DNA from 2 places in the Streptomyces pactum genome. Region 1 is predicted to be linked to the other one. Evidence: riboswitches for the same ligand, from Rfam matches in the RefSeq annotation. Region 1 holds a riboswitch; the other holds the start of a gene.
The links. Region 1 has a riboswitch for glycine ahead of gcvP (aminomethyl-transferring glycine dehydrogenase). Riboswitches for the same ligand answer to the same signal wherever they lie in the genome.
Positions count from the first base shown of each region.

Region 2: linked by a shared signal. The riboswitch ahead of gcvT (glycine cleavage system aminomethyltransferase GcvT) and the one ahead of gcvP (aminomethyl-transferring glycine dehydrogenase) in region 1 are both predicted to bind glycine.

Region 1 is NZ_CP019724.1:7,114,463-7,129,919, reverse strand. Features, by position in the region: gene B1H29_RS30770 (TOBE domain-containing protein) at 2-397, shown strand; gene modA (molybdate ABC transporter substrate-binding protein) at 586-1,410, shown strand; gene B1H29_RS30760 (ABC transporter permease) at 1,425-2,252, shown strand; gene B1H29_RS30755 (ABC transporter ATP-binding protein) at 2,486-3,553, shown strand; gene B1H29_RS30750 (TOBE domain-containing protein) at 3,580-3,999, shown strand; gene gcvP (aminomethyl-transferring glycine dehydrogenase) at 4,117-7,002, opposite strand; glycine riboswitch at 7,180-7,275, opposite strand; gene B1H29_RS30740 (PRC-barrel domain-containing protein) at 7,425-7,802, shown strand; partial or broken gene B1H29_RS30735 (DNA polymerase IV) at 8,240-9,692, opposite strand; gene B1H29_RS30730 (MerR family transcriptional regulator) at 9,748-10,431, opposite strand; gene B1H29_RS30725 (bifunctional nuclease family protein) at 10,625-11,098, opposite strand; gene ftsR (transcriptional regulator FtsR) at 11,182-11,919, opposite strand; gene B1H29_RS30715 (FHA domain-containing protein) at 11,962-12,921, opposite strand; gene B1H29_RS30710 (DUF881 domain-containing protein) at 12,983-13,864, opposite strand; gene B1H29_RS30705 (small basic family protein) at 13,870-14,202, opposite strand; gene B1H29_RS30700 (DUF881 domain-containing protein) at 14,199-15,035, opposite strand; gene B1H29_RS30695 (mannose-1-phosphate guanyltransferase) at 15,204-15,457, opposite strand, start outside.
Region 2 is NZ_CP019724.1:2,751,975-2,767,431, reverse strand. Features, by position in the region: gene B1H29_RS11325 (L,D-transpeptidase) at 1-1,062, shown strand, start outside; gene B1H29_RS11320 (enoyl-CoA hydratase/isomerase family protein) at 1,148-1,915, shown strand; gene B1H29_RS11315 (ATP-binding protein) at 2,318-2,821, shown strand; partial or broken gene B1H29_RS11310 (ADP-ribosyltransferase) at 2,859-3,194, shown strand; gene B1H29_RS11305 (GNAT family N-acetyltransferase) at 3,251-3,889, opposite strand; gene B1H29_RS11300 (EF-hand domain-containing protein) at 4,182-4,394, shown strand; gene B1H29_RS11295 (NADPH-dependent F420 reductase) at 4,446-5,201, shown strand; gene B1H29_RS11290 (glycoside hydrolase family 25 protein) at 5,202-5,759, opposite strand; gene B1H29_RS11285 (D-Ala-D-Ala carboxypeptidase family metallohydrolase) at 5,940-6,674, shown strand; gene B1H29_RS11280 (L-serine ammonia-lyase) at 6,709-8,076, opposite strand; gene glyA (serine hydroxymethyltransferase) at 8,175-9,452, opposite strand; gene gcvH (glycine cleavage system protein GcvH) at 9,468-9,845, opposite strand; gene gcvT (glycine cleavage system aminomethyltransferase GcvT) at 9,964-11,082, opposite strand; glycine riboswitch at 11,122-11,238, opposite strand; glycine riboswitch at 11,239-11,333, opposite strand; gene B1H29_RS11260 (AAA family ATPase) at 11,513-12,181, shown strand; gene B1H29_RS11255 (enhanced serine sensitivity protein SseB) at 12,309-13,112, shown strand; gene B1H29_RS11250 (enhanced serine sensitivity protein SseB C-terminal domain-containing protein) at 13,300-14,097, shown strand; gene B1H29_RS11245 (ABC transporter permease) at 14,413-15,420, shown strand.

The DNA of each region.
Region 1 (15,457 bases):
CATGCAGTCCTACACCATCGGCCAAGCGGCGCGGCTGCTCGGCGTCAGCCCGGACACCGCCCGCCGCTGGGCCGACGCGGGCCGGCTCACCACCCACCGCGACGAGGGCGGACGGCGGCTCGTCGACGGACGGGGCCTGGCCGCGTTCTCGGTCGAACTCGCCCGCTCCGGCGGCGCCGACGAGGAGACGCCGTACACCTCGGCCCGCAACGCGTTCCCCGGCATCGTCACCGCGATCAAACTCGGCGACGTCGCCGCCCAGGTCGAGATCCAGGCCGGCCCGCACCGGCTCGTCTCCCTGCTGACCCGTGAGGCGGTTGAGGAGCTCGGCCTGGAGGTCGGCATGGAGGCCACCGCCCGCGTGAAGTCGACGAACGTGCATATCGACACGGCGTGACCGCCGCACCGCGTCCGTGCGGACGCACATGCAAGCCACTGAACCAGTCAAGCTCGCTCATGCGATGAGACAGGAGACTTACTCCTGGCAGATGCGGAAGTATCATCGGCGAACGGAGAGCCCGCCGTGCGCCCGGTCACCGGGCCCGTCGGACTCCTGCCAGCAGGACGCCGAGGGAGTGGCCCGTGATGACCCGTTCCGTGTGCAGGACCCGCCGCATCCGCCGGAGTCTGCGGGTGAGCGGCGCGGGGGCCGCCACGCTGCTGGCCCTGAGCGCCTGCTCGTCGTCCACCGGCTCGCAAGAGGAATCGGGCTCCGCCGGTTCCTCCTCGGAGGTCTCCGGCCAGGTCACCGTCTTCGCCGCCGCCTCGCTCGAGGAGAGTTTCACAGCGCTCGGCGAGGAGTTCGAGAAGCGGCACCCGGGCACCGGGGTCACCTTCAGCTTCGGCGGCAGCGACGCCCTGGCCGCGGGCATCACCAGCGGCGCCCCGGCGGACGTCTTCGCCTCCGCCAGCCCCAAGACGATGGCCACGGTCACCGACGCCGGGGCGACGGCCGGCGAACCGTCCACCTTCGTCCGCAACCAACTGGAGATCGCCACCCTGCCGGGCAATCCCGAGGGGATCTCCTCCCTGGAGGACCTCACCTCATCCAGCCTCAAGGTCGTGCTGTGCGACAAGACCGTGCCGTGCGGCACCGCGGCGCAGAGGGCTCTGAAGGCCGGCGGCCTCGAACTCACCCCGGTCTCCTACGAGCAGGACGTCAAGGCCGCCCTGACGAAGGTGGAGCTGAACGAGGCCGACGCCGCCGTCGTCTACCGGACCGACGTGAAGGCGGCCGGTGACAAGGTGACGGGCGTGGACTTCCCCGAGGCCGCCGAGGCCGTCAACGACTACCCGATCGCCGTCCTCAAGGACGCGCCCAACGCCAGCGCGGCGAAGGCCTTCGTCGCGCTGGTGAAATCGGCCGAGGGGCAGCGCGTGCTGACTGACGACGGGTTCCGCACGCCATGAGGAAGCCCGACGCCATGAGGAAGCCCGACGTCATGAGGAGGCCGCACGCCGCGAGGACCGGCGCCCGCATGGTTCCGGTCCCCCTGCTGGTCCCCGCCCTCGTCGGTCTGGCGTTCCTGCTGCTGCCCCTGATCGCCCTGCTGGTGCGGGCCCCCTGGCGCAGCCTCCCGGACCAACTGACCAGCCCCGAGGTGTGGGAGGCCCTGCGGCTGTCGCTGGTGTGCGCCACGTCGGCGACCGCGCTCAGCCTCGTCGTCGGCGTGCCGCTGGCCTGGCTGCTGGCCCGCACGGAGTTCCCCGGCCGCGGCGTCGTCCGCGCGCTGGTGACACTGCCGCTCGTGCTCCCCCCGGTGGTGGGCGGCGTGGCACTCCTGCTGGCCTTCGGGCGCAACGGCGTCATCGGGCAGTGGCTGGACGCGTGGTTCGGGATCACACTGCCGTTCACGACGACGGGCGTCATCCTCGCGGAGACGTTCGTGGCCATGCCCTTCCTGGTCATCAGCGTGGAGGGCACCCTGCGTGCGGCCGACCCGCGCTTCGAGGAGGCCGCCACGACGCTGGGCGCCTCCCGCTTCACCGCGTTCCGCCGGGTCACCCTGCCGCTGATCGCGCCCGGCATCGCGGCGGGTGCCGTCCTGGCGTGGGCACGGGCGCTGGGCGAGTTCGGCGCGACGATCACGTTCGCGGGCAACTTCCCGGGGCGGACCCAGACCATGCCCTTGGCGGTCTACCTCGCCCTGCAGAACGACCCGGCGGCGGCGATCGCCCTCAGCCTGGTGCTGCTGGCCGTCTCCATCGCCGTACTGGCCGGTCTCCGGGACCGCTGGGTGAGGGCATCGTGACCGGCTGGACGAGGGCATGGCGACCACTGGGACGGAGTCTTCGTGCCGGACCGGGCGAGGGCAACGCGACCAGGCGGACGAGGGCGCTCCATGACGGACCGGACAAGGACACCACGACCAGGGGGACCAGGGCGCCTCACGACGGACCCGACGGGGCGTCCGGACCGCCGGACCAGGCACCCGGCCCGCCGGACGAGGACGGCATGACCGGCACCGACGAACCGGCCTCGGCCATGGACACCACGGACGGCCACGCGCCCGACGGCGGCCTCGACGCGCGGCTCGTCGTGGACCGCGGCACCTTCCGGCTGGACGTCGCGCTGACCGCCGCTCCCGGCGACGTCGTCGCCCTCCTCGGCCCCAACGGCGCCGGCAAGACGACCGCCCTGCGCGCGCTCGCCGGCCTGGAACCGCTGGCGGACGGCCGTCTGCGCCTCGACGGCACCGCGCTGGACCGTACGCCGCCCGAGTCCCGCCCGGTCGGCGTCGTCTTCCAGGACTACCTGCTCTTCCCGCACCTGACCGCGCTCGACAACGTGGCCTTCGGCCCGCGCTGCCGGGGTGCGGGCAAGGCGGAGGCCCGGGCGCGAGCGACCGCGTGGCTGGACCGCATGGGTCTCGCCGCCCACGCGGGCGCCAAGCCGCGCCGCCTCTCCGGCGGCCAGGCCCAGCGTGTCGCCCTCGCCCGCGCCCTGGCCACCAACCCCCGGCTGCTCCTGCTGGACGAGCCCCTCGCCGCGCTGGACGCGCGGACGCGGCTGGAGGTGCGGGCGCAGCTCCGTCGCCACCTGGCCGAGTTCGAGGCCGTGGCCGTACTGGTCACGCACGACCCACTCGACGCCATGGTGCTGGCCGACCGGCTGGTGGTGGTCGAGGACGGCAGGGTCGTCCAGGAGGGCGGCCCAGCCGACATCGCCCGCCGGCCGCGTACGGACTACATCGCGCGGTTGGTCGGCCTGAACCTCTACCGCGGCCGGGCCGACGGCCACACCGTGCGGCTCGACGCCGGTCCCCCCGTCACCACCACCGAGGACCTGTCCGGCCCGGTCTTCGTGGCCTTCCCGCCGGGCGCCGTGACCCTGTACGGGGAACGCCCCACCGGCTCCAGCGCCCGCAACCTGTGGCATTGCGAGGTCGCGGGCCTGGAGACCCACGGCGACCAGATCCGCGTCGACCTCACCGGCGAACTCCCGCTCGCCGCCGACCTCACCACGGTCGCGGCGGCCGAGCTGGGCCTGCACCCGGGCGCACCGGTGTGGGCGACGGTCAAGGCGACGCAGACCCACGCATACCCGGCATGACACCGCACGCGGGCTACGGTGCCCCCATGAGCCTGAGCATCCGCAACCAGCTCCCCGGCACCGTCACCGCCGTCACCCCGGGCGAGGCCATGGCGACGGTCAGGGTCCGCCTCGCCGGCGGCCAGGACCTCACCGCGGCCATCACCCGGGACGCGGCCGAGGACCTGTCCCTCACCGCCGGTAGCGCCGTCCGCGCCCTGGTGAAGTCGACGGAGGTCTCCCTGGCGACCGCGCGCGTCCAGGGCCTGTCCATCCGCAACCAGTTGCCGGGTACGGTCACCGCCCTCACCCCCGGCGACGCCATGGCCTCCGTCAGGATCGCCGTCGAGGGCGCCGAACTGACCGCCGCGATCACCAGGGAGGCCGCCGACGATCTCGGGCTGGCCGTCGGCGTCCCCGTGGTCGCGCTCGTCAAGTCGACCGAGGTGTCGCTCGGGACCGCCTGACCCCGACGCCGGGGAGGGCGCCCGACACGACCCGACACGACCCGGCACGACGGCACGACAAGAGGCTCCGTACGGGCCCTGGGGGCGCGCACGGAGCCTCTTGTCCGTATACGGGGCTCAGTCCTCGTACGCGTCCAGCGGCGGGCAGGAGCAGACCAGGTTCCGGTCGCCGAAGGCCTGGTCGACGCGGCGCACCGGCGGCCAGTACTTGTCGGCGGCGGACACCCCTGCCGGGAAGACGGCCTCCTCACGCGTGTACGCGTGGTCCCAGTCACCGCCCAGCGCACCGGCGGTGTGCGGCGCGCCGCGCAGCGGGTTGTCGTCGGCGGGCCAGGCGCCGGAGCCGACCTTCTCGATCTCCGCGCGGATGGCGATCATCGCCTCGCAGAACCGGTCCAGCTCGGCCAGGTCCTCGGACTCGGTCGGCTCGATCATCAGCGTGCCGGCCACCGGGAACGACATCGTCGGCGCGTGGAAGCCGTAGTCGATCAGCCGCTTGGCGACGTCGTCGACGCTCACGCCGGTCGCCTTGGTCAGCGGGCGCAGGTCGATGATGCACTCGTGCGCGATCAGCCCGCCCGGGCCGTTGTACAGCACCGGGAAGTGCGCCTCCAGGCGCTTGGCGATGTAGTTGGCGGACAGCACGGCCACCTGGGTGGCGCGCTTGAGCCCCTCGCCGCCCATCAGCCGCACGTACGACCACGAGATCGGCAGGATGCCGGCCGAGCCCCACGGCGCCGCCGAGATCGGTCCGACGCCCGTCTGCGGACCGGCCGCGGGCTGCAGCGGGTGGTTGGGCAGGTACGGCGCCAGGTGCGATCGTACGGCCACGGGGCCGACGCCGGGACCGCCGCCGCCGTGCGGGATGCAGAAGGTCTTGTGCAGGTTCAGGTGGGAGACGTCGCCGCCGAAGTGACCCGGCTTGGCGAGGCCGACCAGGGCGTTGAGGTTGGCGCCGTCCACGTAGACCTGGCCGCCGGCGTCGTGCACCTGTGCGCAGATGTCGGCGACGTGCTCCTCGAAGACGCCGTGCGTGGAGGGGTAGGTGATCATCAGCACGGACAGTTCGTCGCGGTGCTTCTCGATCTTGGCGCGCAGGTCCTCGACGTCGATCTCGCCGTCCTCGGCGGTCTTGACGACGACCACCTTCATGCCCGCCATGACGGCACTCGCGGCGTTGGTGCCGTGCGCCGAGGACGGGATGAGGCAGACGGTGCGCTGATCGTCGCCGTTGGCGCGGTGGTAGGCGCGCACGGCGAGCAGGCCGGCGAACTCGCCCTGCGACCCGGCGTTGGGCTGGAGCGAGACCTTGTCGTACCCGGTGACCTCGGCGAGCCGCTCCTCCAGCTCGCGGATGAGGGTGAGGTAGCCCTGCGCCTGCTCGGCGGGCGCGAAGGGGTGCAGCCCGCCGAACTCGGACCAGGTGACCGGCTCCATCTCGGTGGTCGCGTTGAGCTTCATGGTGCAGGAGCCCAGCGGGATCATGCCGCGGTCCAGCGCGTAGTCGCGGTCGGCGAGACGGCGCAGGTAGCGCAGCATCGCCGTCTCCGAGCGGTGCTGGTGGAAGACGGGGTGCGTCAGGAAGTCGTCCGTGCGCAGCAGCGCCTCGGGCAGCGTCTCCCCGGTCGCCGCGTCCAGCGCCTCGATGTCACCCTCGACGCCGAAGGCGTTCCACACGCCGCCGACCTGGGCGCGCGTGGTGGTCTCGTCGCAGGCGAACGACAGGTGGTCGGCGTCGACGAGCCGCAGGTTGACGCCGTTTACTCGGGCGGCGTGGACGACGTCGGCGGCCCGGCCGGGCACGCGGGCGGTGACCGTGTCGAAGTAGGCGCCGTGGACGATCTCGACGCCGCCGGCCGCCAGACCCGCCGCGGTGACCGTGGCGTACCGGTGGGTGCGCCGCGCGATGGCCCGCAGCCCCTCGGGACCGTGGTACACGGCGTACATGCCGGCCATGACGGCGAGGAGCACCTGCGCGGTGCAGATGTTGCTGGTGGCCTTCTCGCGGCGGATGTGCTGCTCGCGGGTCTGCAGCGCGAGGCGGTAGGCCTTGTTGCCGTCGGCGTCCACGGAGACGCCGACCAGGCGGCCGGGCAGGCTGCGCGCGAACTTCTCGTGCACCGCCATGTAGCCGGCGTGCGGCCCGCCGAAGCCCATCGGTACGCCGAAGCGCTGCGTCGTGCCGATGGCGATGTCGGCGCCCAGCTCGCCGGGCGAGGTGAGCAGGGTGAGCGCGAGCAGGTCGGCGGCGACGGTGACGAGGGCGCCGAGCTCGTGCGCCCGGTCGACGACCGGCTTGATGTCGCGTACGGCACCGGAGGCGCCCGGGTACTGGATCAGGACGCCGTTGATCTCCCGCTCGGCCACCTCGGCCGGGATGCCCTCGCTGAGGTCGGCGACGACGACCTCGACGCCGGTCGGCTCCGCGCGGGTCTGTATCACGGCGATGGTCTGCGGCAGGGCGTCCGCGTCGACCAGGAAGAGGCCCTTCTTGTTCTTGCCCATGCGCCGGGAGAGCGCCATGGCCTCGGCGGCCGCGGTGCCCTCGTCGAGCAGCGAGGCGCCGGAGGTCGGCAGGCCGGTGAGCTCGGCGACCATCGTCTGGAAGTTCAGCAGGGCCTCGAGGCGGCCCTGGGAGATCTCCGGCTGGTACGGCGTGTAGGCGGTGTACCAGGCCGGGTTCTCCATGACGTTGCGCAGGATGACCGGCGGCGTGAAGGTGCCGTAGTAGCCGAGGCCGATCATGGAGTCGAGAACCTGGTTGCGGTCGGCCAGGGAGCGCAGCTCGGCCAGCACCTCGGCCTCGGAGCGCGCGCCCGGCAGGTCCAGCGCGTCGGCGTTCTTGATCACATCCGGCACCGCGGCGGCCGTCAGTTCGTCGAGCGAACCGTAACCGACCTGCGCGAGCATCTTGGCCCGTGCCTCAGGGTCGGGGCCGATATGGCGCTGCTCGAAAGGCATTGCCTGTTCGAGTTCGGAGAGCGGGGTGCGATGGGCGGTCATTGCGGAGGCCTCCTGGTCTGACGACCTTCGAGGGGCACCACGGCGCGGGTACCCGTACGGCCTCCCCCTCTGTCATCTCAACCTGAGAGCTTCACCGGTCGGGCCCGAAGGCACTCCCGGCTTTCACCGTCGGTGAGAGCGGAAGCCGTCGACACCCGCCCTGCTTTCCAGAGTGACCTCGTCCGTGCGGTACGTGAGCCTGAGAGATTCCGGGGAGGATTTGCTCCTTCGGCGCCTCCGGTGGTGTCCGGAGGACTCTCCCGCGCGGGGTCAGCAGCCGTTTGCCAGCCTACCAGCGAGGTCACCGCACGGACTTCGAGTGGCCGACCGACCCTAAGTGCTCTTTTGTAGTACTACGGATGATTCCGGCGGCTGGTGGGTCGGCTGGTGCGCGACCCCAGTGCGACCAAGTGGAGGGCCTCGTGCGTACCGACATCGACCCGCGCAATCTGATCGGCCGCAAGGCGTTCGACCTCGACGGCACCCGGATCGGCACCGTCGACGAGGTCTATCTCGACGACGCCACCGGCGTCCCCGAGTGGGCGGCCATACGCACCGGCCTGTTCAGCCGGGACGCCTTCGTTCCCCTGGAGCCCAGCGAGCTGGTCGACGGCGCCCTGCGCGTGCCCTTCGAGCGGGCCCTGATCAAGGAGGCTCCCGACTTCGGCGTCGGCCGCCACCTCTCGCCGGAGCAGGAACTCCAGCTCTACCACCACTACGGTCTCGACGTGGCCGCTCCTCCCCCGGCCCCCGACCGCGACTTCGGCAAGCTGGCGGGCCAGGGCAAGGAGGAGAGCTGACGGCCCAGCCCGCTGCACCGGCCCCCGGCACCGGCCGCCGGGCCGGTGCGGCGGACGACGCCGCGGACGCGGGCCCCTGCCGCTCCGACCCTTCCTGAAGGGCAGAGCGGTCCCCTGCGCGCGGCGCTGTCGCCCGTCGTCCCTTCTCCGCCTCGTCCCCGCCTCACATCCGGACCCACTGGGCCCCGCTCGCCGCACCGGTCAGGTGCCACTGATCTCCGGCGACCCGATCCGCCGGCCAACTTCCTGGCCGGACGCAGGACCCGCCGCCCCCGCCCGGCCGGCCCCCGCGTCGGGCACCGGGCCGGTCCTGGGGCCGGTCTCCAGGCCGGTCTCCAGGCCGGTCTCCAGGCCGGTCTCCAGGCCGGTCTCCAGGCCGGTCTCCAGGCCGGTCTCCAGGCCGGTCTCGGCATCGAGACCCCCGCCGGCCTCGGCACCGGTCTCGACGCCGCCGGTCTCCGCACCGAGCCCCCGGCCGATCCCCACGTCGGACCCCGCGCCAAGACCCCGGTCGGCCTCGGCGGTCGCGGGACCGGTGGCTCCGGGTCTTCGCGGTACGGGCGGGACCAGCGGCAGCGGATCCGCCGGTGTCAGATCCGGGTCGTCCACCGGAAAGGTCCGCACCCGGCCGGTCTCCGAGTACGGCGTCTCGAACCGCACGGTGACCCGGCCCAGCCCGCTGCCCTGCACCCACCCGTGTCCGTACTGCGCGTGCCGCACGTCGTGCCCCGACGGCCACCCGCGCTCGGCGGGGGCCGGCCGGTCCTCCTGGACGGGCTCGACGTCGGGTTCCTCGACGAGGTCGTCGCCCCGGCCCCCCGCCGCCTGGGCGAACAGGTCCTCCTGCGTGTAGTCGGCGAGCCCGCTGACGCCGACCCCGAGCAGCCGCACGCCACCGGTGGTGTCCACGGAGTCCAGCAGCCGGGCAGCGGCCTCCCGCACCACCGCCGGGTCGTCCGTGGGCCCCCGCAGCGTCTCGGAGCGCGTCAGCGTGGAGAAGTCGTACCTGCGCACCTTGAGCACGATGGTCCGCCCGGACAGCCCGGAACCGCGCAGCCGCCGCACACACCGGTCGGCCAGCCGCCCGACTTCCACGCCGACCCGCACCCGGTCGTGGATGTCCACGTCGTAGGTGTCTTCGACGGACACCGACTTGGTCTCCCGCTCGGCCACCACGGGCCGTTCGTCGCGGGCCAGCGCCATGGCGTACAGGGCGTGCCCGTGCGCCTTGCCCAGCAGCCGTACGAGCTCGTCCTCGCCCGCCTCGGCGATTTCTCCGACCGTGGTGATCCCGGCCCGCCGCAGATGGTCGCCCGTGGCCGGCCCCACCCCGGGCAGCGTCCGCACGGTCATCGGCTCGAGCATGGCCCGCTCCGTCCCCGGCGGGATGAGGACCAGCCCGTCGGGTTTGGCCTGCTCCGAGGCGATCTTGGCAAGCATCTTGGAAGCGGCCAGCCCCACGGACCCGGTGAGGCCGGTGACGGTGCGGATGTCCGCGCGGAGCTTCGCCCCGGCCAGCCGCGCCGATCCCGCGTCCCGGGCCGTCCCGCCGGCCTCCAGGTCCACGAAGGCCTCGTCCAGGCTCAGCGGCTCCACCAGCGGTGACAGTTCACGCAGCAGCCGCATCACCTGCTCGCTGATCGACCGGTAGAACTCGAAGCGCGGGACGAGGTACGCGGCGTTGGGTGCGAGCCGCCGGGCCTGGCCCATGGGCATCGCCGAGTGGACGCCGAAGACCCGCGCCTCGTACGAGCAGGTGGCGACCACACCGCGGGGTCCGAGGCCGCCTACGACGACGGCCTTCCCGCGCAGACTCGGCTTGGACGCCTGCTCCACCGAGGCGAAGAAGGCATCCATGTCGAGATGCAGGATCGTGGGCGCGGTTCTCACATCTCCGATGCTGCCCTACGCCACTGACAATGCCCCGCCCGCGTGCGGCGGTGTTTCAGACCGCCCGGTTGCGCCGCCGCGCCAGCTCGTCCGCCGGATTGTGCCCCACGAGGGTCTCCCCGGTGTCGATCCGCTCCCCGTGCAGTTGTGAGAGCGCGCTCTCCACGTCGCGCCAGACCACGCCGACGGCGATCCCGAAGATGCCCTGGCCGCCCTGGAGCAGGGCGTGCACCTCGTCGGGCGAGGTGCACTCGTAGACCGTGGCGCCGTCGCTCATCAGCGTCACGCGCTCCAGGTCACGGAAGTCGCGCTCCCGGAGGTGCTGGACCGCGGTGCGGATGTTCTGCAGCGACACCCCGGTGTCCAGGAAGCGCTTGACGATTTTCAACACGACCACGTCGCGGAAGCCGTACAGACGCTGCGTGCCGGATCCGTGCGCGGGCCTCACGCTGGGCTCGACCAGAGCCGTGCGGGCCCAGTAGTCGAGTTGCCGGTAGGTGATACCGGCGGCGGCGCAGGCCGTCGGCCCGCGGTAGCCGATCTGCTCGGACGCCATGGACGTCGCCCCTCCGCTGCTCGGCACGGCAGCCGCTCGCTGCGGAGCAGGGTCGGCCGCCCCACCGTGCTGGGGATGCCCCCCGCCGGCGCGGAGCCGAGAGCTCGTGGGAGGGTACGGACCGTTTGCCCCGAGGCTCTGCCCGGGGCCACCCCCAGTCGTACCGTCGCCGCTGATTCTCACGCCGACCTCCGTCCTTGACCTGCCTCCTCGACGGTAGGCAGTCACCAAGGGTGCGTCAACGATCGCCACACTCGGCACGCCGGGTGATAATCACCCTACGAGTGGTTTCGCGTGCCCAACCGCGGGGAAAGGCTAGCCGAATGTGCCCGGAGGAGGGCCGCGCGACGTCCGCGAACGCCTCGGCTCCCGTGCCTCACTGGTTACTGGTCCCGAAGTCCTCCGGCGAGATCTGGTCGAGGAACTCGCGGAACTTCTCCACCTCGTCCTCCTGCTCGTCCGGGATGGCGATGCCGGCGTCGTCGAGCACCGTGTCACTGCCGTAGATCGGCGTTCCGGTGCGCAGGGCCAGCGCTATGGCGTCGGACGGCCTGGCACTCACCTCGACGCCGCTGGCGAAGACCAGCTCGGCGTAGAAGACCCCGTCGCGCAGGTCCGTGATGCGTACTTCCGTGAGCTCCTGGCCGACGGCTTCCAGCACGTCCTTGAACAGGTCGTGGGTCAGCGGCCGCGCGGGCGCCATGCCCTGCTGGGCGAAGGCGATCGCCGTCGCCTCCCCCGGCCCGATCCAGATGGGGAGGTAACGGTCGCCTCCGACCTCGCGCAGCAGCACGATCGGTTGGTTGGAGGGCATCTCGACCCGGACACCTACGACATCGAGCTCGTTCACACAGCAACCCTAGGCCGTGCCCGGGACATTTGGGTAGTCGGGCCGGGATCAGGTGGGCGTTCCGGGTCTTCCGGCCGCTCGTTTCAGGGCAGCCGCACGCCGAGGGCGGCCTGCACCAGCGCCGCGTGCAGCTTCACCGCCAGCCCCGCCAGCTCCTTGGTACGGGCTTCGGCGTGTGCCCTGGTCTGCGGGTTGCGGTGACGCTTCAGCGGGGCCACCACCTGGTCCACGAGCCCGGCCTCCCGGTCGGCTGCGGCCTTCATCACCCGCAGGTGCCGCGGTTCGATACCGAATCGCCCCAGCTCCACCACCAGTGACGCCACGGTGACCGCCTCGGCGTCGTACGTTCCGTCGGGCAGCGGAGCCAGGAGCCCGTAGGACTCCCACTCCTTCAGCTCCTGGTCGCCGACTCCGGCCGCGGCGAGCAGCTCGTCCCGCCCGATCCGGGCCGCTGCGGTCCCCTCGGCGGGCTCCGGGACGGCCTCCCCGTCCCGCTGCCTGCCCAGCGTCGGCAACGGCACTGCCTCGCCCCGTTCCATCGCGTCCAGGTGCTCGCGGATCACCTTCAGCGGCAGATAGTGGTCCCGCTGCATGCGCAGCACCTGGCCGAGGCGCTCGACGTCGCGCGCGCTGAACTTGCGGTACCCGGCCGGGGTCCGCCGCGGCTCGACGAGGCCCTCCGACTCCAGAAAGCGGATTTTGGAGATGGTGACGTCGGGGAACTCGTCACGCAGCGCGTTCAGCACGGCGCCGATGCTCATCAGCCCACTGTCCGTGGCGACGGCGCCGTGTCCGGCACCGCCGCTCGGTGTTCGAAGCATGGACCTTCCCTGGAGGTTCCCCGGGCGGAGCCCGGGGGCGGGTCAGTAACCCCGCTGGCTCGCGTAGAAGACCAGCCGGTACTTGCCGATCTGTACCTCGTCACCGTTGGACAGGGCGACCTGGTCGATGCGCTCGCGGTTGACGTACGTGCCGTTCAGGCTGCCGACATCGGCCACCGTGAACGAGCCGTCCGGACTGCGGCGGAACTCCACGTGCCGGCGCGAGACCGTCACGTCGTCCAGGAAGATGTCGCTCTGCGGATGACGCCCGGCGGTGGTCAGCTCGCCGTCCAGCAGGAAGCGGCTGCCGGAGTTGGGACCGCGGCGCACGACCAGGAGCGCGGAGCCGAGCGGCAGCGCGTCGACGGCCGCCTGCGCCTCGGGAGAGAGTGCCGGCATCGCCGTCTGGCCGGTGACCTCGGCGTCGTACGCCTCCAGGCCGGAGATGGAGATCGTGGAGGTCGTCTCGGACGCACGCTCCGGAACCGCCCCGGCACGCAGCGGCGCGCCGCAGTTGGAGCAGAAGCGGCTGTTCTCCGCGTTGCGGTTACCGCACCTCGTACACACCAGGGCCGACATGGACGGATCCTCCTGCCGCGGCTGCCCCGACGGGGCGTTCGACGCGTACGGACCGGGGGCAAAACCTCCACCCGCACCTGAGGTCGACGGTTGCCCGAAACCTATGTCGCCGGACTGCGCAGGGTCAACAGACGCCGCGCCCTGACCACCGGAAATGTCACCGCCCGGACCAGCCACCTGGTCCCGGAACATCGGGCGCCCGCCCTCCGCGTCAGGCTGTGCCCGATGGCGAGCGGTCGCGTTCTCGCGCCCCTCTCGCGCACTCTTGCCGAACAACTTCGCAAACAACTTCACGGGCGCTTCCCCTTGACCGAAACAGACCCGCCCGTGGGGCAGGACGAACCCTGACTGACCGTACTGACCGACCCGGACACCTTCACAACGTCCGTCTCCACCAGACAGTTTCCACCACGCACCACCCAATCGGTGCGCCGACCCCCCGCAACCTCATGCCCTCGCCTGTCGCCCCCCATGCACCGCCGGTTCACTGGGAGGACGACCGAGCGTAGTCAGGCCGCTCCGCCGCTCGCAAGGCGTCCACGACGATCTTGCTCGACCGCTCAACAGTAACGGTGGCCTGTTCCTTTTCCAGAGTCTGCACCACGCCTCCAGGAATGTTGAGAGCCGGTTCGAGGTCCTGCGGCTTGCCGATGACCTGGAAACGATAGGGCGCGTTGATCTTGTTCCCGTCGACGCTCACGGTCTTGTCGGAGTCCGTGAGGTACGTACCGGCGACCACCCGTACGTCGTTCACCTGGATCGCCTCGGCACCCGCCGCGCGCAGCTCCTGTATCGCGTCGAGCAGCATGTCCGCCTGAACCGCCCCCTTCGTGTCCTCGATCGTCACCGTGATGCCGGGCCCCTGCGCGGCCACGGTGCCCGCGAGGATGCCGAGTTGCCGCTCCTTCTCGAGCGTCTGCCTGCGTGCCTCTTCGGCCTGGTCGGAGCTGTTCTCCAGCTCGTCGCGCTGCTTCTCGAGGCCCTGCTTCTCGTCTTCAAGACGCTGAGTACGGTCGTCCAGTTCATCGAGGATGCGGACCAGATCCTCCTGCCGGGCGCCGCGCAGCGCGCTGTCGCCGTCGCTGTTCGACGCCACCTGGACGGCAAGGCCGAACCCGAGGCCGAAGAGGAGAAGGGCGACGATGAGTTGGGCCCGGGTCAGGCGCGGCGGCCACAGCCCCTTGAACAGCCGCTGCCTACCGGTCAGTCCGGGCTCCGGCTCGGGCCGCCGCTCCGCCTGCTCCTCGTTCGGTCCTTCACCGGCCGGTGCGTCCGCCGCCGGGGACACCGCCAAAGGGGTCGGCGGCACCTCGTCGGGCAGTTCCTTGCGCAGGCTGTTCGCGCCCTGCTCGTCGTGGTCGCTCATCGGCCTCACGCCCGGAAGACGTGGCGTCGGATCGCCGCGGCGTTGGAGAAGATGCGGATCCCGAGGACAACCACCACACCGGTGGACAACTGGGCTCCGACGCCCAACTTGTCGCCCAGGAACACGATCAGTGCGGCCACGACCACGTTCGACAGGAACGACACCACGAAGACCTTGTCGTCGAAGATGCCGTCGAGCATGGCCCGCAGACCGCCGAATACGGCGTCGAGCGCCGCGACGACGGCGATCGGCAGATAAGGCTCGACGGCCGCCGGCACCTCGGGCCGGACCAAGAGGCCGGCCACGACTCCCACGACGAGGCCCAGTACGGCGATCACGATGTGCCCTTCTCGGTTATCGGCTGTGCTGTACGTACGATCACACTCGTCGCGGCCGGCAGCTCGAGGTCGTCCGCGACGGAGATGGCGGTCCGAATGCCGTAGTTCTCCTGCAGGGCGTGCAGGTAGAGCCCGTCGGCACTGTCCTGGAACCTGGTGCTGAGCCGCTCCCCGTCCCCCACCGCGAGCACCGTGTACGGCGGCACCAGCGGCCTGTTGTCGACCAGTATCGCGTCACCGGCGGCCCTGATCGCGGACAGCGCCGTCAGCCGCTGTCCGTTGATGGAGACCGCCTCGGCCCCCGACTCCCACAGCCCGTTGACCACGCGCTGCATGTCCCGGTCCCGCACCCGGCCCGTGTCGGCGAACCCGGAGGTACCACGCGGCTGCCCGTCACCGCCCGTGCCCGTGTCCTTGGCGTCGTTCACCACGAGCTTCACACCCGGGCCGTGCACCTCGACCGCGCCCGACAGGATCCCCATCAGGTCGGAGCGGCCACCGTCGCCGTTCTTCTCGAGGGCCTCGCGTTGCCGCGCGCTCACGTCCTCGCGCAGTTGGTCGACGCTCTCCTCGAGCCGGTCGGCCGCTGAGGTCTCCCCCTCGATGCGGTCGATGAGCTCTTCGCGTTCCTTGGCCACGGCGGGAGCCGCGACCCGCGCCTGGGCCGCACCGACCGTCACGACCAGGGCGGCCAGCACCAGGCCGGCGGCCAGTCCCAGCTTGGCGCGGAGGGTCTTGGGCAGCCCGCCGGTGCCGTCGGCCTTCTTCCGCGCGGCGGCCTCGGCGTATCCGTCGTCGAGGCTGTGGTCCATGACGTTGGTGAGCAAAGACATGGACGCGTCCGGGCGCGCGGGCCGCGTGAATGTGCTCCGAACGGGGGGTTGCTGCGGCATGCCGCACATCGTCGCACGCCACGGCCACTACCTCCGAACGGCCCCACCGGCGTGCCGGACAGGCCCCCTTGGGGACACTTGTCCGGCACGCGCGCGTGCGGGATGTTCTTACCGGCCCGCGCTGTCCACCACAGCGGACCACTCGTCGAGCAGCGCCTGCGCGGAGGCATCGTCGGGGCCCTCGGCCCACAGATGGGTGACCGCCTCGGCCGGGTCGGGCAGCACCATCACCCAGCGTCCGTCGGTCTCCACCACCCGCACCCCGTCCGTGGTGTCCACGAAGCGGTCTCCGGCCGCCTCGACGACCCGCCGCATCACCAGGCCCTTGACCGCCCAGGGAGTGGCCAGATCACGCTTCAGGA
Region 2 (15,457 bases), 4.4 Mb from region 1:
CAGTCCGAGGCCGTCGTCAGCATCGCCCCGAAGGACGGGGCCAAGGCCGTCGACACCAACGGCGCCCTGCGGATAGGCGCCACGAAGGGCAAGCTGACCGAGGTCGTCGTCAAGGACGCCGACGGCGCGGAGGTCGACGGGAAGATATCCGGCGACGGCGCCGCCTGGACGCCGTCCACCCACCTGGCCGCCGCCACGACGTACACCGTCCACGCGGTCGCCAAGGACTCCGAGGGCCGCACGGCCGCCGAGGACTCCCGCTTCACCACCCTGACGCCGAAGAACACCTTCATCGGCCACTTCACGCCCGAGGACGGCACCAAGGTCGGCGTCGGCATGCCGTTCTCGATCCGCTTCACCCGGGGCATCACCAACCCCGAGGACGTCGAGAAGGCCATCCGCATCAGGACCGAGCCCGCCGTCGAGGTCGCGGGCCACTGGTTCGGCAACGACCGCCTCGACTTCCGCCCGGAGAAGTACTGGAAGGCCGGTACCAAGGTCACCGTCGACCTCAACCTCGACGGCGTCGAGGGACGCGACGGCGTCTACGGCGAGCAGGCCAAGACCGTCTCCTTCACCGTCGGCCGCAGCCAGGTCTCCGTCGTCGACGCCAAGAAGCTCACGATGAAGGTCGTGCGGGACGGCAAGACCGTCAAGACCATCCCCGTCACCACCGGCGCGCCCGGCTACGAGACCTGGAACGGCCAGATGGTCATCACCGAGCGGCTCCCCGTGACCCGCATGAACGGCGAGACGGTCGGCTACGGCGGCGAGTACGACATCAAGGACGTCCCGCACGCCATGCGCCTGTCCACCTCCGGCACCTTCATCCACGGCAACTACTGGGGCGGCGACGCCTTCGGCAACCGCAACTCCAGCCACGGCTGCATCGGCCTGCGCGACGTGCGCGGCGGCTGGGACGAGAAGGCGCCGGCCGCCTGGTTCTTCGAGAACTCGCTCATCGGCGACGTGGTCGTGGTGAAGAACTCCGACGACGCGACCATCGCCCCCGACAACGGCCTCAACGGCTGGAACATGTCCTGGGAGAAGTGGAAGGCCTGAGCCTGCCCGCTCGTACGGCCCCGGCGTCCTCGATGTGAGGTACGGCACCGGGGCCGTTCCCGTTAGCCACCGTTAACCTGCTGGCATGACCGTACATCTCGAAGTCGCGGACGGCGTCGGCACGCTGCGCCTGGACCGCCCGCCCATGAACGCGCTGGACGTCGCCACGCAGGACCGGATCAAGGAGCTGGCCGAGGAGGCCGCGCGCCGCGAGGACGTGCGCGCCGTGGTGATCCACGGCGGCGAGAAGGTGTTCGCGGCGGGCGCGGACATCAAGGAGATGCAGGTGATGGACCACACGGCGATGATCGTGCGCGCCCGTGCCCTGCAGGACTCCTTCACGGCGGTGGCCCGGATCCCCAAGCCGGTGGTCGCGGCCGTGACCGGATACGCGCTCGGCGGCGGATGCGAACTCGCGCTCTGCGCCGACTTCCGCATCGCCGGTGAGAACGCCAAGCTGGGCCAGCCCGAGATCCTGCTCGGCCTGATCCCCGGTGCGGGCGGCACCCAGCGGCTGTCCCGGCTGATCGGCCCCTCCAAGGCCAAGGACCTCATCTTCACGGGCCGCCAGGTGAGGGCCGACGAGGCGCTGGCCCTCGGCCTGGTGGACCGCGTGGTACCGGCCGCGGAGGTCTACGAGCAGGCGCACGCCTGGGCCGCGCGGCTCGCGAAGGGGCCCGCCATCGCCCTGCGCGCGGCGAAGGAGGCGATCGACACGGGCCTGGAGACGGACATCGAGACCGGTCTCGCCGTCGAGCGGAACTGGTTCGCGGGTCTGTTCGCCACCGAGGACCGGGAACGCGGGATGCGCAGCTTCGTGGAGGAGGGCCCCGGGAAGGCGAAGTTCCTCTGATCGCCGGGCCGTGACGCCGGCCTCCTGTGCCGGACCGGCCCCCTTGCGCCGGGCCTGTTGCTTCCGGTCCGCTGAGGCCGCTCCGTTGGGGCGGTCCGGTGGGCCGGTCCGGTGAAGTTGGTCCGATGAGTTGGTCCGCATCACTCGCAGTTGACGCGGTGTCTGATTCCGGGTCCCTCGATGGGGCGGTTTATGGCAGCCTTAACGCACCGTTAAGCGCGCCTTGTCGAGGGAGTCCGCCGCTTGTCTCCGGCCGAGCCGTCCGCGCAGGTCAGTGGGGCTGTTCCCGGCTCCGAACTGCCTGCGGCATATGCCGATCGACCGCTGTCGAGCCAGGGCCCGGCAGGGGCGCATTCCCGGGGAACGGCCCCGGAGCCGCCCGGGGACGGCCATGATGGGGGCATGGCGGGGCTGGAGGGTACGGAACAGCCGCGGGGAGCCGGACGTGCGACCGCGGCGCGCTGGTCGCCGGCGGTCGAGGACGATCGCGCGCTCAAGGCGCTGGAGTTGTTCGGCAATCCGACGGAGCGCGAGGTTCCGTTACCGTCCCGCCCCGAGTCCGCCGCCACCGCCCGCCGACTGGCCCAGGTCGTGGCCCTGCGCCAGTGGAAACTCGGCCCGAAGCTCACGGAGGACACCGTCCTGCTCGTCTCCGAGCTGGTGGGCAACGCCGTACGCCACACCGGCGCCCGCGTCTTCGGCCTCCACATGCGCCGCCGCCCCGGCTGGATCCGCGTCGAGGTCCGCGACCCGTCCAGGGGGCTGCCGTGTCTGATGCCGGTCCAGGAGACGGACATCAGCGGGCGCGGCCTCTTCCTCGTCGACAAGCTGTCCGACCGGTGGGGCGTCGACCTGCTGCCGCGCGGGAAGACGACATGGTTCGAGATGCGGGTGGTGGACCGCTGAGGAGGGGCCCCATCTGCCGCTGAGGGCAACCGCGTTCGGTGGACACGCCGAGGACGTCCACAACGGCCAGTACGACGTCGAGAAGTACGTCCTGGTCAACCAGCCCTCGCCGTACGTCTCGACGACCTACGACCACGACCTTTACAAGACCTGGTACAAGTCCGGCTACAACTACTACATCGACGCCCCGGGAGGCATCGACGTGAACAAGACCATCGGCGACACCCACAAGGGGGCCGGTCAGGTCGAGGTCGCCTTCCCCGGCGGCATCCAGCGGCGGTACGTCATCGGCGCCTGCCCCGTCGACCGGCAGACCAGGACCGAGATCATGAGCGAGTGCGAGAGCAACCCGCACTACAAGCCCTGGCACTGAGGGCCCCGCGCTGAGCGCCCCGCACTGACGGCCCCGCCCCCGGGACCGGCCGTGACTCACGGCCGGAGGAACAGCGCCTCCGCCCCCACCGGCCGGTAGCCCGCCGCCTGGAACGCCCGCAGACTGCGGGCGTTCCCCGCCGACACCTGGGCCCACACCGCCTCGCCCCCGGCCAGCCGACGCGCCGCCGTCACCAGGCGCCGCCCCAGCCCCCGGTGCCGTACCCCCTGCGCCACCTCCACCGCGGCCTCCAGCCGCCCGGCGACCTCGCGGCCCGGCACGAGCACTCCGCCGTCCGCCGCCCACACCCGCACCTCGTCGCGCCGTCGGCGGGCCGCGACCACCCGGGGATGCCCGGGATCGGCGACCTCGGTCAGCGCGATCTCCGGCCGGCCCGGAAGCGGGGCACCGGTCAGCAGCACGTCGATGGTGTCGGACGTCCGCCCCGTGCGCTTGGTGAAGGCGGTCAGGAACCGGGTGTTCATCGTCGCGGCGAGCGGGTCGCAGCCGAGCCCGCCCAGCGTCTCGCGCACCCACCGCGGGTCCTCGTCCGTGAAGACGACCGAGTGCGCGGTGAAGGCGATCACCCCCGCGTCCCGGGGTCCGTGCTGCGGCACCACGGTGGTCCCGCCGTCCGCCGGCGGGAACACGCCCCGCGCCGCCGCCTCCAGAATGTCCCGCAGGCCCTCCGCCACACCGCGCTCCCCGAGTCTCCGCCCACTGGAAGGCCCAGACTCCCAGACGTGAACGACGAAGGCACCGGACTCGTGGCCGTCGGTGGGCCGGCGTGGACCACCGGGCCGCCGGCGCGCACCGTCCGCTGCTGGTCGGCACCTCCATGACGGAGGTCCTCGCCGGCATCGGCACTGCCGGCCCCGACGCGCCCCGCCCGCGGTCCGGGCGGGTGGTCGCCGCACCGGGTGGCCGAACGGGCAGCTAATCTGACCTGCGTCAGAAGGACCCACGCACGAGATGAGGGGCGGACCGGTGGCGGACATCGAGGAAGCACGCAAGCAGTTCGAGCGGATCGACACGGACGGGGACGGGTTCGTCACCGCCGCCGAGTTCAAGACCGCGCTCGCCCAGGGCGGCGACTGGAACGTCACCGAGTCGGTGGCCGAGGCGATCATCGCCGGTCGCGACCTCGACGGGGACAAGCTCCTGTCGTTCGACGAGTTCTGGGCTCACCTGAACAAGTGACGACGCCGTGAGGGGCGCCCGCCCGTCACCCGGGGCGCCCCTCGGCGGAATATCCGGTTTCGGCCGGAGGTTGGAGTTCGTCACCGGCGGGAGTCGCCGGGATCCGCAGGACACGACCTCCGAAAGGCCAGGCGAGTCGGCACCATGAAGATCGGCATCATCGGCGCGGGAAACATCGGCGGCAATCTCACCCGGCGGCTGACCGCCCTGGGCCACGACGTCTCGGTCGCGAACTCCCGCGGCCCGCACACGCTCACCGCACTGGCCGAGGAGACCGGCGCCACGCCGGTACCGGTCGGGGAGGCGGCGCGCGGGGCCGACATCGTGGTCGTCACCATCCCGCTGAAGGCGGTCCCCGACCTGCCCTCCGGTGTCCTCGACGGGGCGGCCGACGGCGTGGCGGTCATCGACACCAACAACTACTACCCGCAGCAGCGCGACGGCCGTATCGCCGCCATCGAGGACGAGGGCCTCACCGAGAGCCGCTGGATCGAGGGCCACCTCGGCCGCCCGGTGGTCAAGGCCTTCAACGGCACCTACGCCCAGGACATCCTGGAGCGTCCGCGCCCGGCCGGCGACCCCGACCGCTTGGCGCTCCCGGTCGCCGGCGACGACGAGGCGGCCAAGGCCAGGGTCCGGTCCCTGATCGACGAGCTGGGCTTCGACACCGTCGACGCCGGCGGCATCGACGAGTCCTGGCGCCAGCAGCCCGACACCCCGGTCTACGGCCTGCGCGCGGGCGTCGAGGGCGTCACCAAGGCCCTGGCGGAGGCGTCGCCGGAGCGGCCGGCGGGCTTCCGGGGTTAACTAGGCGCCGTCGGCCCACTCCTTCAGCGCGGCTCTGCTCGGGAAGTCCGCCACGTTGGTGTCGACCGGATCGTCGGTGTACTGGTGGAAGCGCCACTTCGCCTGGATGCGGGGCTTGCCGGCCGACACGTAGTCGGCGATCCAGAGGCCGTCGCCGGCGTACGAGGTGGTGTCGACGTTCAGCCAGAAGTTCCTGTTCGCGTAGAGGATCACCCGGTTGTCCGGCCGCAGCGCCTTCACCTTCCGGATGAAGCTGTCCTTCTCCGCGTTGCCCGCATGGGTGCCCTCGCCCGTCGTCTCCCAGTCGACGGCGAGGATGTCACCCTTCTTCTCCGGCGCCTTGGAGACGAAGTACTCGGCCTGGGCGGCGAGGTTGCCGGGCCACAGGAAGTGGTAGAAGCCGACGACGAGTCCGGCGTCGCGGGCCCGCTTCGTCTGGGCCGCGAGCTTCGGGTTGACGTACGAACGGCCCTCCGTCGCCTTCACGAAGACGAAGGAGAGGCCGTCCGTGTCGTAAGTGGAGGACTGGTACGCGCTGACGTCGATGCCGCGCAGCATGGAGCCTCCCTGAGGAGCCGTGGGGGGACGGGAGTTGGTTATTCCCCACGATGGCACGGGTGATCCCCGTCCCACGGGGAAACCCCGACTTCACTTCCCCGGGGCGCCATTGACGCGCGTAGCTCGGTTACCGCACGCTGGGCTCCAGCCCGTGGTCGGCTCAACGGTCGGGAGGCCGAAATGTTCAGACGCGCGTCACGTCTGCTTCTTTCGATTGTCATGCTCATGGCTGGTGCGGTGGTCGGGGTCGGCGCCACCGCCGGTGCCGCACACGCCGACTCCTGCTACACCTGGAACCGCACCCTCTCCCAGGGGTCCTCCGGCAGCGACGTGACCCAGCTCCAGATCCGGGTCGCCGGCTGGGTGACCTCCGGCGAGCGGCTCTCCTACGACGGCCAGTACGGCGCGCGGACCGCCGCCGCCGTCAAGAAGTTCCAGGCCGCCTACGGACTGAGCGCGGACGGTGTCGCCGGGCCCGCGACCTTCAGCAAGATCTACGCCCTCCAGGACGCGGACTGCACGCCCGTCCACTTCACCTACGCCGAGCTCAACAAGTGCAACTCCGACTGGTCCGGCGGCGCGGTCTCCGCCGCCACCGCCAGGTCGAACGCGCTCAAGACCATGTGGAAGCTGGAGGCGATGCGGCACGCCCTCGGTGACGTCCCGATCACCATCTCCAGCGGCTTCCGCTCGCGGGCCTGCAACAACGCGGTCGGCGGCTCCGCCACCAGCCGCCACCTCTACGGCGACGCCGCCGACCTCGTCGGCTCGCCGTCCCTGTGCCGGCTCGCCCAGCAGGCCAGGACCCACGGCTTCTCGGAGATCCTCGGCCCGGGCTACCCCGGCCACAACGACCACACCCACGTGGCCTTCGACCCGTCGCCGTACTGGTCGGCTCCCACCTGCGGGATCTGAGCCACCGGGGCCCAAGCGGGCGCGGGACGGAGGGTCAGCACTCGATGATGTTGACCGCCAGCCCGCCCCGCGCCGTCTCCTTGTACTTCACCGACATGTCCGCGCCGGTGTCCTTCATGGTCTTGATGACCTTGTCGAGGGACACCTTGTGGGAGCCGTCGCCGCGCATCGCCATCCGCGCCGCCGTGACCGCCTTGACCGCGGCCATGCCGTTGCGCTCGATGCACGGGATCTGGACCAGGCCGCCCACCGGGTCGCAGGTGAGGCCCAGGTTGTGCTCCATGCCGATCTCGGCGGCGTTCTCCACCTGCTCCGGCGTGCCGCCCAGCACCTCGGCGAGGGCGCCGGCCGCCATGGAGCAGGCGGAGCCGACCTCGCCCTGGCAGCCGACCTCGGCGCCGGAGATGGAGGCGTTCTCCTTGAAGAGCATGCCGATGGCGCCCGCGGCCAGGAGGAAGCGGACCACGCCCTCCTCGTCGGCGCCGGGCACGAAGTTCACGTAGTAGTGCAGGACCGCCGGGATGATGCCCGCCGCGCCGTTGGTCGGGGCGGTGACGACCCGGCCGCCGGCCGCGTTCTCCTCGTTCACGGCCATGGCGTACAGGGTGATCCACTCCATGGCCAGGGCCTGCGGGTCGCCCTCCGAGCGCAGCTTGCGCGCGGTGTTGGCGGCGCGGCGGCGGACCTTCAGGCCGCCCGGCAGGATGCCCTCGCGGGACATGCCGCGGTCGACGCACGCCCGCATGACGCGCCAGATCTCCAGCAGGCCCTCACGGATCTCGTCCTCGTCGCGCCAGGACCGCTCGTTCTCCAGCATCAGGGCGGAAATGGACAGGCCCGTCTCCCGGGACAGGCGCAGCAGCTCGTCGCCGGTGCGGAAGGGGTGCTTCAGCACCGTGTCGTCGAGCACGATGCGGTCCGCGCCCACCGCGTCCTCGTCGACGACGAAGCCGCCGCCGACCGAGTAGTACGTCTTGGAGAGCACTTCCGCGCCGGTCGCGTCGTGGGCCCACAGGGTCATGCCGTTGGCGTGGTAGGGCAGGGCCTTGCGGCGGTGCAGGACCATGTCGTCGTCGTAGGCGAAGGCGATCTCGTGCTCGCCGAGGAGGCGGATGCGGCCCGAGGACTTGATCGTCTCGACGCGCTCGTCCGCCGTCTCCACGTTCACCGTGCGGGGCGAGTCGCCCTCCAGGCCGAGCAGCACCGCCTTGGGCGTGCCGTGGCCGTGGCCGGTGGCGCCGAGCGAGCCGTACAGCTCGGCGCGGACCGTGGCGACGGAGCCGAGCAGCTCCTCGTTGCGCAGGCGGCGGGCGAACATGCGGGCCGCGCGCATCGGGCCGACCGTGTGGGAGCTCGACGGGCCGATACCGATCGAGAACAGGTCGAAGACCGAGATGGCCACGGGGGACTCCTCAGAACGGGGGTGGTGCAGAGGTGGTGCTTCGGGGCGGGGCGCCGGGCCCGCTTGTGGCGGGCACGGCGCCCCCGAACACGCGGTGTCTACTTGTTCAGACCCGGGTACAGCGGGTGCTTGTCGGCCAGGGTCTTCACCCGGGCCTTGAGGGCTTCGGCGTCGGCGGCCCCGAAGGGAGAGGGCGCCTTCAGCGCCTCGGCGATCACGTCCGCGACCTCGGCGAAGTCCTCGGCCGTGAAGCCGCGGGTCGCCAGGGCCGGCGTACCGATGCGCAACCCGGAGGTCACCATCGGCGGACGCGGGTCGTTCGGGACGGCGTTGCGGTTGACCGTGATGCCGACCTCGTGGAGGCGGTCCTCGGCCTGCTGCCCGTCCAGCTCGGAGTCGCGCAGGTCGACCAGGACCAGGTGGACGTCCGTGCCGCCGGTCAGGACGGAGACGCCCGCCGCCTTCGCGTCGTCCCGCACCAGGCGCTCGGCCAGGATGCGGGCACCCTCCAGCGTACGGCCCTGGCGCTCCTTGAAGTCCTCGCTCGCGGCGACCTTGAAGGCGACGGCCTTGGCGGCCACCACGTGCTCCAGCGGGCCACCCTGCTGACCGGGGAAGACGGCGGAGTTGATCTTCTTGGCCAGCTCGGCCGTGGAGAGGATCACACCGCCGCGCGGGCCGCCCAGCGTCTTGTGCGTGGTGGTGGTCACGACGTGCGCGTGCGGGACCGGGTTCGGGTGCAGACCCGCCGCGACCAGACCGGCGAAGTGCGCCATGTCGACCATCAGGTACGCGCCCACCGCGTCCGCGACCTCGCGGAACGCGGCGAAGTCGAGCTGACGCGGGTAGGCCGACCAGCCGGCCACGATCAGCTTCGGCCGGTTCTCCTCGGCGAGGCGCTTCACCTCGGCCATGTCGACCTGGCCGTCGTCGCCGACGTGGTAGGCGACGACGTTGTAGAGCTTGCCGGAGAAGTTGATCTTCATGCCGTGGGTCAGGTGCCCGCCGTGGGCGAGGTTCAGACCCATGATCGTGTCGCCGGGCTTGAGCAGCGCGAACATCGCGGCCGCGTTGGCCTGGGCGCCCGAGTGCGGCTGCACGTTGGCGTGCTCGGCGCCGAAGAGCGCCTTGACCCGGTCGATGGCGATCTGCTCGACCACGTCGACGTGCTCGCAGCCGCCGTAGTAGCGGCGGCCGGGGTAGCCCTCGGCGTACTTGTTGGTGAGGACCGAGCCCTGGGCCTCCATGACCGCGACCGGGGCGAAGTTCTCCGAGGCGATCATCTCGAGGGTGGACTGCTGGCGGTCCAGCTCGGCGTCGACGGCGGCGGCGACGTCGGGGTCGAGCTCGTGCAGGGGGGTGTTCAGAAGCGACATGCGGTCCGTGACTCCTCAGCCGGCGGTGAAGGCGGTGTACTCGTCGGCGGAGAGCAGGTCGGCCGGCTCGTCCGTGATCCGCACCTTGAACAGCCAGCCGCCCTCGAAGGGAGCCGAGTTCACCAGCGACGGGTCGTTGACGACGTCCTCGTTGACCTCGGTGACCTCGCCGGAGACGGGGGAGTACAGGTCGGAGACCGACTTGGTCGACTCCAGTTCGCCGCAGGTCTCGCCCGCGGACACCGAGTCGCCGACCTCGGGGAGCTGGACGAAGACGACGTCACCGAGCGCGTTGGCCGCGTGCTCCGTGATGCCGACCGTCGAGGCGCCGTCCTCGGCGCCCGACAGCCACTCGTGCTCCTTGCTGTAGCGAAGCTGCTGGGGGTTGCTCATGGCCTGAATTCTCCTGTACGCGGGAAAGTGCTGATGAACGGGGGGCCGCTGACACCGCGGTGAGCAGCGGGAAGGTGCGCGCGGTCACGGACGGCCGCGGCCGGTGTCCCTCTACTGTCTACTTCTGGCGCTTGTAGAACGGCAGCGCCACGACCTCGTACGGCTCGTGGCTGCCCCGGATGTCCACACCGACGCCCGCGGTGCCCGGCGCCGCGTGCGCGGGGTCGACGTACGCCATGGCGATCGGCTTGCCCAGCGTCGGGGACGGGGCGCCGGAGGTGACCTCGCCGATCACCTCCGTGCCGGCGACGACCCGGTACCCGGCGCGCGGCACCCGGCGGCCCTCGGCGACCAGGCCGACCAGGACGCGGGGAGGGTTCTGCTCGGCCCGGGAAGCGGCCTCGGTCAGCGCGGCGCGCCCGACGAAGTCACCCTCCTTCTCGAACTTCACCACCCGGCCGAGCCCGGCGTCGAAGGGCGTCAGCGCGGTCGTCAGCTCGTGCCCGTACAGCGGCATGCCCGCCTCCAGGCGGAGCGTGTCCCGGCAGGACAGGCCGCACGGGACCAGCCCGGCGCCCTCGCCCGCCTCGGTCAGCGCCCGCCACAGCTCCACGGCGTCCTCCGGCTTCACGAACAGCTCGAAGCCGTCCTCGCCGGTGTAGCCGGTGCGCGCGATGAGCGCCGGGACGCCGGCCACGGTGCCGGGCAGCCCGGCGTAGTACTTCAGGCCGTCCAGGTCGGCGTCGGTGAGGCTCTTCACGATGGCCGGGGACTCGGGGCCCTGCACGGCGAGCAGCGCGTACGCGTCGCGGTCGTCGCGGACCTCGGCGTCGAAGCCGGCGGCCCGCTCGGTCAGCGCGTCCAGCACCACCTGGGCGTTGGAGGCGTTGGCGACCACCATGTACTCGGTCTCGCCCAGGCGGTAGACGATCAGGTCGTCCAGGATGCCGCCGTCCTCGCGGCAGATCATGGTGTAGCGGGCGCGGCCCGGCTTCACGCTGCCGATGTTGCCGACCAGCGCGAAGTCCAGCAGCTCGGCGGCGCGCGGACCGGTGACGGTGATCTCGCCCATGTGCGAGAGGTCGAAGAGACCGGCCCGGGAGCGCACGGCGAGGTGCTCGTCCCGCTCGGAGCCGTAGCGCAGGGGCATGTCCCAGCCCGCGAAGTCGGTCATCGTCGCGCCCAGCGCGCGATGCGTGGCATCGAGCGCGGTACGGCGGAGTTCTGTACTGCTCATCGGTCGGTCGTCTCCCAGGACAGGACGTGGCGAGGTCGATCCTCCCCATCTGTCATCGAAACCTGAGAGGTTCGCCACGACCACCGGAGTACGGTGATCAGGACTTGCACCTTGGGTGGGGCAGCCCGTCGGAGGCGGCCCGCTTTTCAGATGTGCCTCGCCCGCGCGGTAACGGTGCCTGAGAGATTCAAGGGAGGGACTTGCTCCTTCGGCGCCCCGGCGACGGCCGGGGACTCTCCCGCGCGGATTCAAACGGCCGGTATGCAGTTGGCGCCGCCATCATTGCACGCCAGGCCGGTCCATGGCAGACCGTGATCTGTAACCGGCCTGTGGCAGTAAGCGCACGAAAACGCGAGACCTGCGCATTACCTTCTCTTTACACTCGACGGGGATGGGAACTCGTGAACCGCCCCAGGGGAGGACGATCACGGTGAACAGGACCACGGCGTACGCCACGAGCTCGGGTCTCGCGCTGACCAAGCAGCCGGTCGCCCCGGCACCTCAGGCGTGCGCCGAAATGCCCGCACCCGTCGTCCGCGACCTGCGGGACCGGGGCGGCCGCAGCCCGCACGCCCTGCTCTTCGGACCCCGGGACCTGGTGGTGATCACCGGCCTGCCCGGCAGCGGCAAGTCCACGCTGATGCGGCGCGCCGTGCGCGGACCGCGCATCGACTCACAGGACACCCGCGACCGCTGGGACCGCCGAATGCCGCGCTTCCTGCCGTACGGGCTCTACCGCCCCTTCGTCCGCCTCGCCCACTACGCCGGACTGCGCAGCGCGCTGCGCTCCGGCGAGGGGGTCGTCGTGCACGACTGCGGCACCCAGGCCTGGGTGCGCGGCTGGCTGGCTCGCGAGGCCCGCCGCCGGGACGGCATCCTGCACCTGCTGCTGCTCGACGTCGACCCCGACGAGGCCCTGGCCGGCCAGCGCGAGCGCGGCCGGGGCGTGTCGCGGTACGCCTTCCGGCGGCACCGCACGGCCAACACCCGCCTGCTGCGCGCGGTGACCGAGGGCACCCTGCCCGCCGGCTGCACCTCGGCGATCCTGCTGGACCGGGCGGCGGCGGACACGCTGCGCCGGATCGCCTTCACGGGGTGACGCACCCGGGGCGGCCCCGGGTCCCCGTCCGCGCCCCGGCGGGGACCCGGAACAGACCCTGGGGCCGCGGGGCCGAACGGGTTAGCCTTTTCAGCCACAGCAGCGGTACCAGGCAGGCGGTAGGCAGATGGACATCCCAGGGGACCTCCCGGCGGACTTCTCCGCCGGATTCCCGGCGCAGGCGCACCCCCACTCCCACGGCGGGTGGCCCGGCAACGAGCTGGAGGAGGTGCTGTCCGCCTCCCTCGGCGTGCCGGGTGCCGGCGGCCGGATCGTGGAGGTGCTCGGCCGCAGCTTCGTGTGGATACCGCTGCCGAACGGCGGCGGCCCGAACAGCGGCCCCCTCGACCTGCCCTCGCTGGAGATCGAGGGCCAGGCCTACGTGCCGGTGTTCAGCTCCGAGGAGCAGCTCCGCCAGGTCGCCGGCGCGCAGATGGCGTACACCGTCGCCCCCGCCGCGGAGTTCGCCCGCGGCCTGCCCCCGCAGATCGGCATCGCCGTGAACCCGGACGGCGTTCTCGGCGTCCCGCTGCCGCCGCCGGCCGTGGCCGAGCTGTGCCGGGCCGGCCGCACCCCGCTGGACGGTCCCGCGTCCGGCGGCCGGGTCCGCCTCTTCGAGCCGGACTGGCAGGACGACCCGGTGGAGTTCCTGGCCGCGGCCTCCGCCGAGTTCGCCGCCGTCGGCGTCGTCCGCACCGCCCGCCGCTGCCTCGCCGCCGTCGAGACCGCCGACCCCGTCATGTTCGTCGGCGTCGAACTCACCCACTGGGAGGGCGACGCCCGTGCCGTCCCCCTGGAGGCCCTTGGACGGGCCCTGGCCACAGCGCCCCTGAAGTGCCAGGTCAACCTCGTCCTGCTGGAGGCGGCCCAGGACCCGGTCTGCGACTGGATGCGCGCACGTGTCCGACCGTTCTACGACCGGGAGTCGTGAACGCCGCGGGGGAGACGTACGCACCGGGCACGGGCTGTGGGACATGCGGCTTGGCCGCGTGGGCGCGGCGAGCCGCGACGAGCCCGCGCCCGCCCACGGACACAGCACCCGAGCTCATGGGCGTCCCCCGTCCGCGGAGCCTTAAGCTGGTTCCACAGCCGGGGAACTTCTCGAAGGGGCGATACGCGTGAGCGCCAGCGGCACCACGACCGGACAGGTCGAGCACATGCTGCGCCAGGTGACGCCCGGGCGCTACGACGCCTACGAGGCCCTGCTGCGCGCGCTCGCCACCCCCGCCTCCGGCCAGGTCTGGATGCTGCTCTGGCACGGCCAGGCCGGTTCCCCGGACGCCCAGTACGGGAACATGGAGGTCGACGGCTACGGCTACGCGCCCTGCGTCACCTCCGCCCAGGAGCTCTCGGCCAGCGGCTGGAACCGGTCGTACGAGGTGGTCGAGGGACTGGAGGTGGCCCGCGCCCTCTACCCGGACCACTACGGCCTCTGGCTCAACCCGCACGCCCCCGGCGGCGGCGTCGGCATCCCCTGGCTGGACCTGCGCCGCATCGCCTCCGGTCTGGACCGCCAGCCCGCCGGACCCCTGCGCCTGTCCGAACCGGCCATCGAGATCCCCCAGTTCTACGCCCTGCTCGCGCAGAACGCCCACCGCACCCCGGCGGTCCGCGCGCTGCGCCGCGCCTGGGTGCAGCCGGCGCTCGGCGCGCCGTACCTCGCCATCGGCCTCGACGTGTACGACACCTCACCGCCGGCCGTCGACGCGGTGCGCGGGATGATGCAGCAGTCCGTCGGCGCCGTGCCGGACGGGCTGCCGGTGTCGACGGTGGCGATGACCGACACCCACGACCCGGTCGCCCTGTGGCTGCGCGCCCACGCCCGCCCCTTCTACGACCGTGAGGCCCACGCGGCCGCCCCCGCCCAGGCACCCGCGGGCGGTTACGGATACCCTCCGGCCGGGGGCCGGTACTGACCGTCGCGGGGTTGGCCCCGTCCCCGGTGGGCGGAGATCTTCGCGCGTAGATGAGGGCGTAAGGCGCCATCTTGCCCCCGATGTCCCAACTCGTCCGTGTCCGGCCCCCGTTACCCAGTGTCCGGATAACGGAACACCTCAAACAGCATCACGGTTACGCATCCATTCCCCGTCAAGTCTGGCTACAGATCGCCAAAGCGTTGAAGACTCCCGCAACAAGGGGTGATTGTTCGCCCCTGTGTACGACGGACTGATCACGCCGCTACAGCGGCAAGTGCGGGCCGGCTACCGCCGGTTGAGAGGGGTCCCTGCCAGATGACGGCACCATTGCACGAGCCGACCGCGGAAGCGGCCCCAAGTGCTGCCGAGGAAGCGGCGGTTGCCGGCGCCGACACCAAGGCGGTACAGGGGCGGTCCCTGGGCCGGATCGCCTGGGAGCGCCTGAAACGGGACAAGCTGGCCCTGACGGGCGGCGTCGTGGTGCTCGTCCTCATCGTGATCGCGGTGCTCGCGCCCGCGATCACCGCCCTGTACGGGCAGGATCCCAACTCCTTCAACGAGGACGCGATCGACCCGCTGTTCGGCACCCCCACGGGGTCCCTGGGCGGAATGAGCGGCGAACACTGGCTGGGCGTCGAGCCGGTCAACGGCCGTGACATCTTCGCCCGCATCGTCCACGGTGCCCGGATCTCGCTGCTGGTCGGCTTCCTGTCCGCGCTCGTCGCCGTTGTCCTCGGCACCATCCTGGGTGTGCTGGCCGGCTTCTTCGGCGGCTGGGTCGACGCCCTCATCAGCCGGATCATGGACGGCCTGCTGGCCTTCCCGCAGTTGCTCTTCATCATCGCCCTGGTCTCCGTCATGCCCGACAACATGCTGGGGCTGAGCGGCACGGGCGTGCGCCTGCTCATGATGATCCTGGTCATCGGCTTCTTCGGCTGGCCCTACATCGGTCGCGTGGTCCGCGGCCAGACACTCTCGATGCGTGAACGGGAGTACGTCGAGGCGGCCCGGTCCCTGGGAGCCGGACGGTTCTACATCCTGTTCAAGGAACTGCTGCCCAACCTGGTGGCGCCGATCATCGTCTACACCACGATGATGATCCCCACCAACATCCTGACCGAGGCGGCACTCAGCTTCCTGGGCGTGGGCGTCAAGCCGCCCACCTCCTCCTGGGGGCAGATGCTCTCGAGCGCGATCGACTACTACCAGTCCGATCCCATGTACATGGTGATCCCGGGTGTGGCGATCTTCATCACCGTTCTTGCCTTCAACCTCTTCGGTGACGGCGTACGCGACGCGCTGGACCCGAAGGGCTCCCGCTGACCTGCCGTACCGGCAAGCGACCCGTGGCTCCCGCACG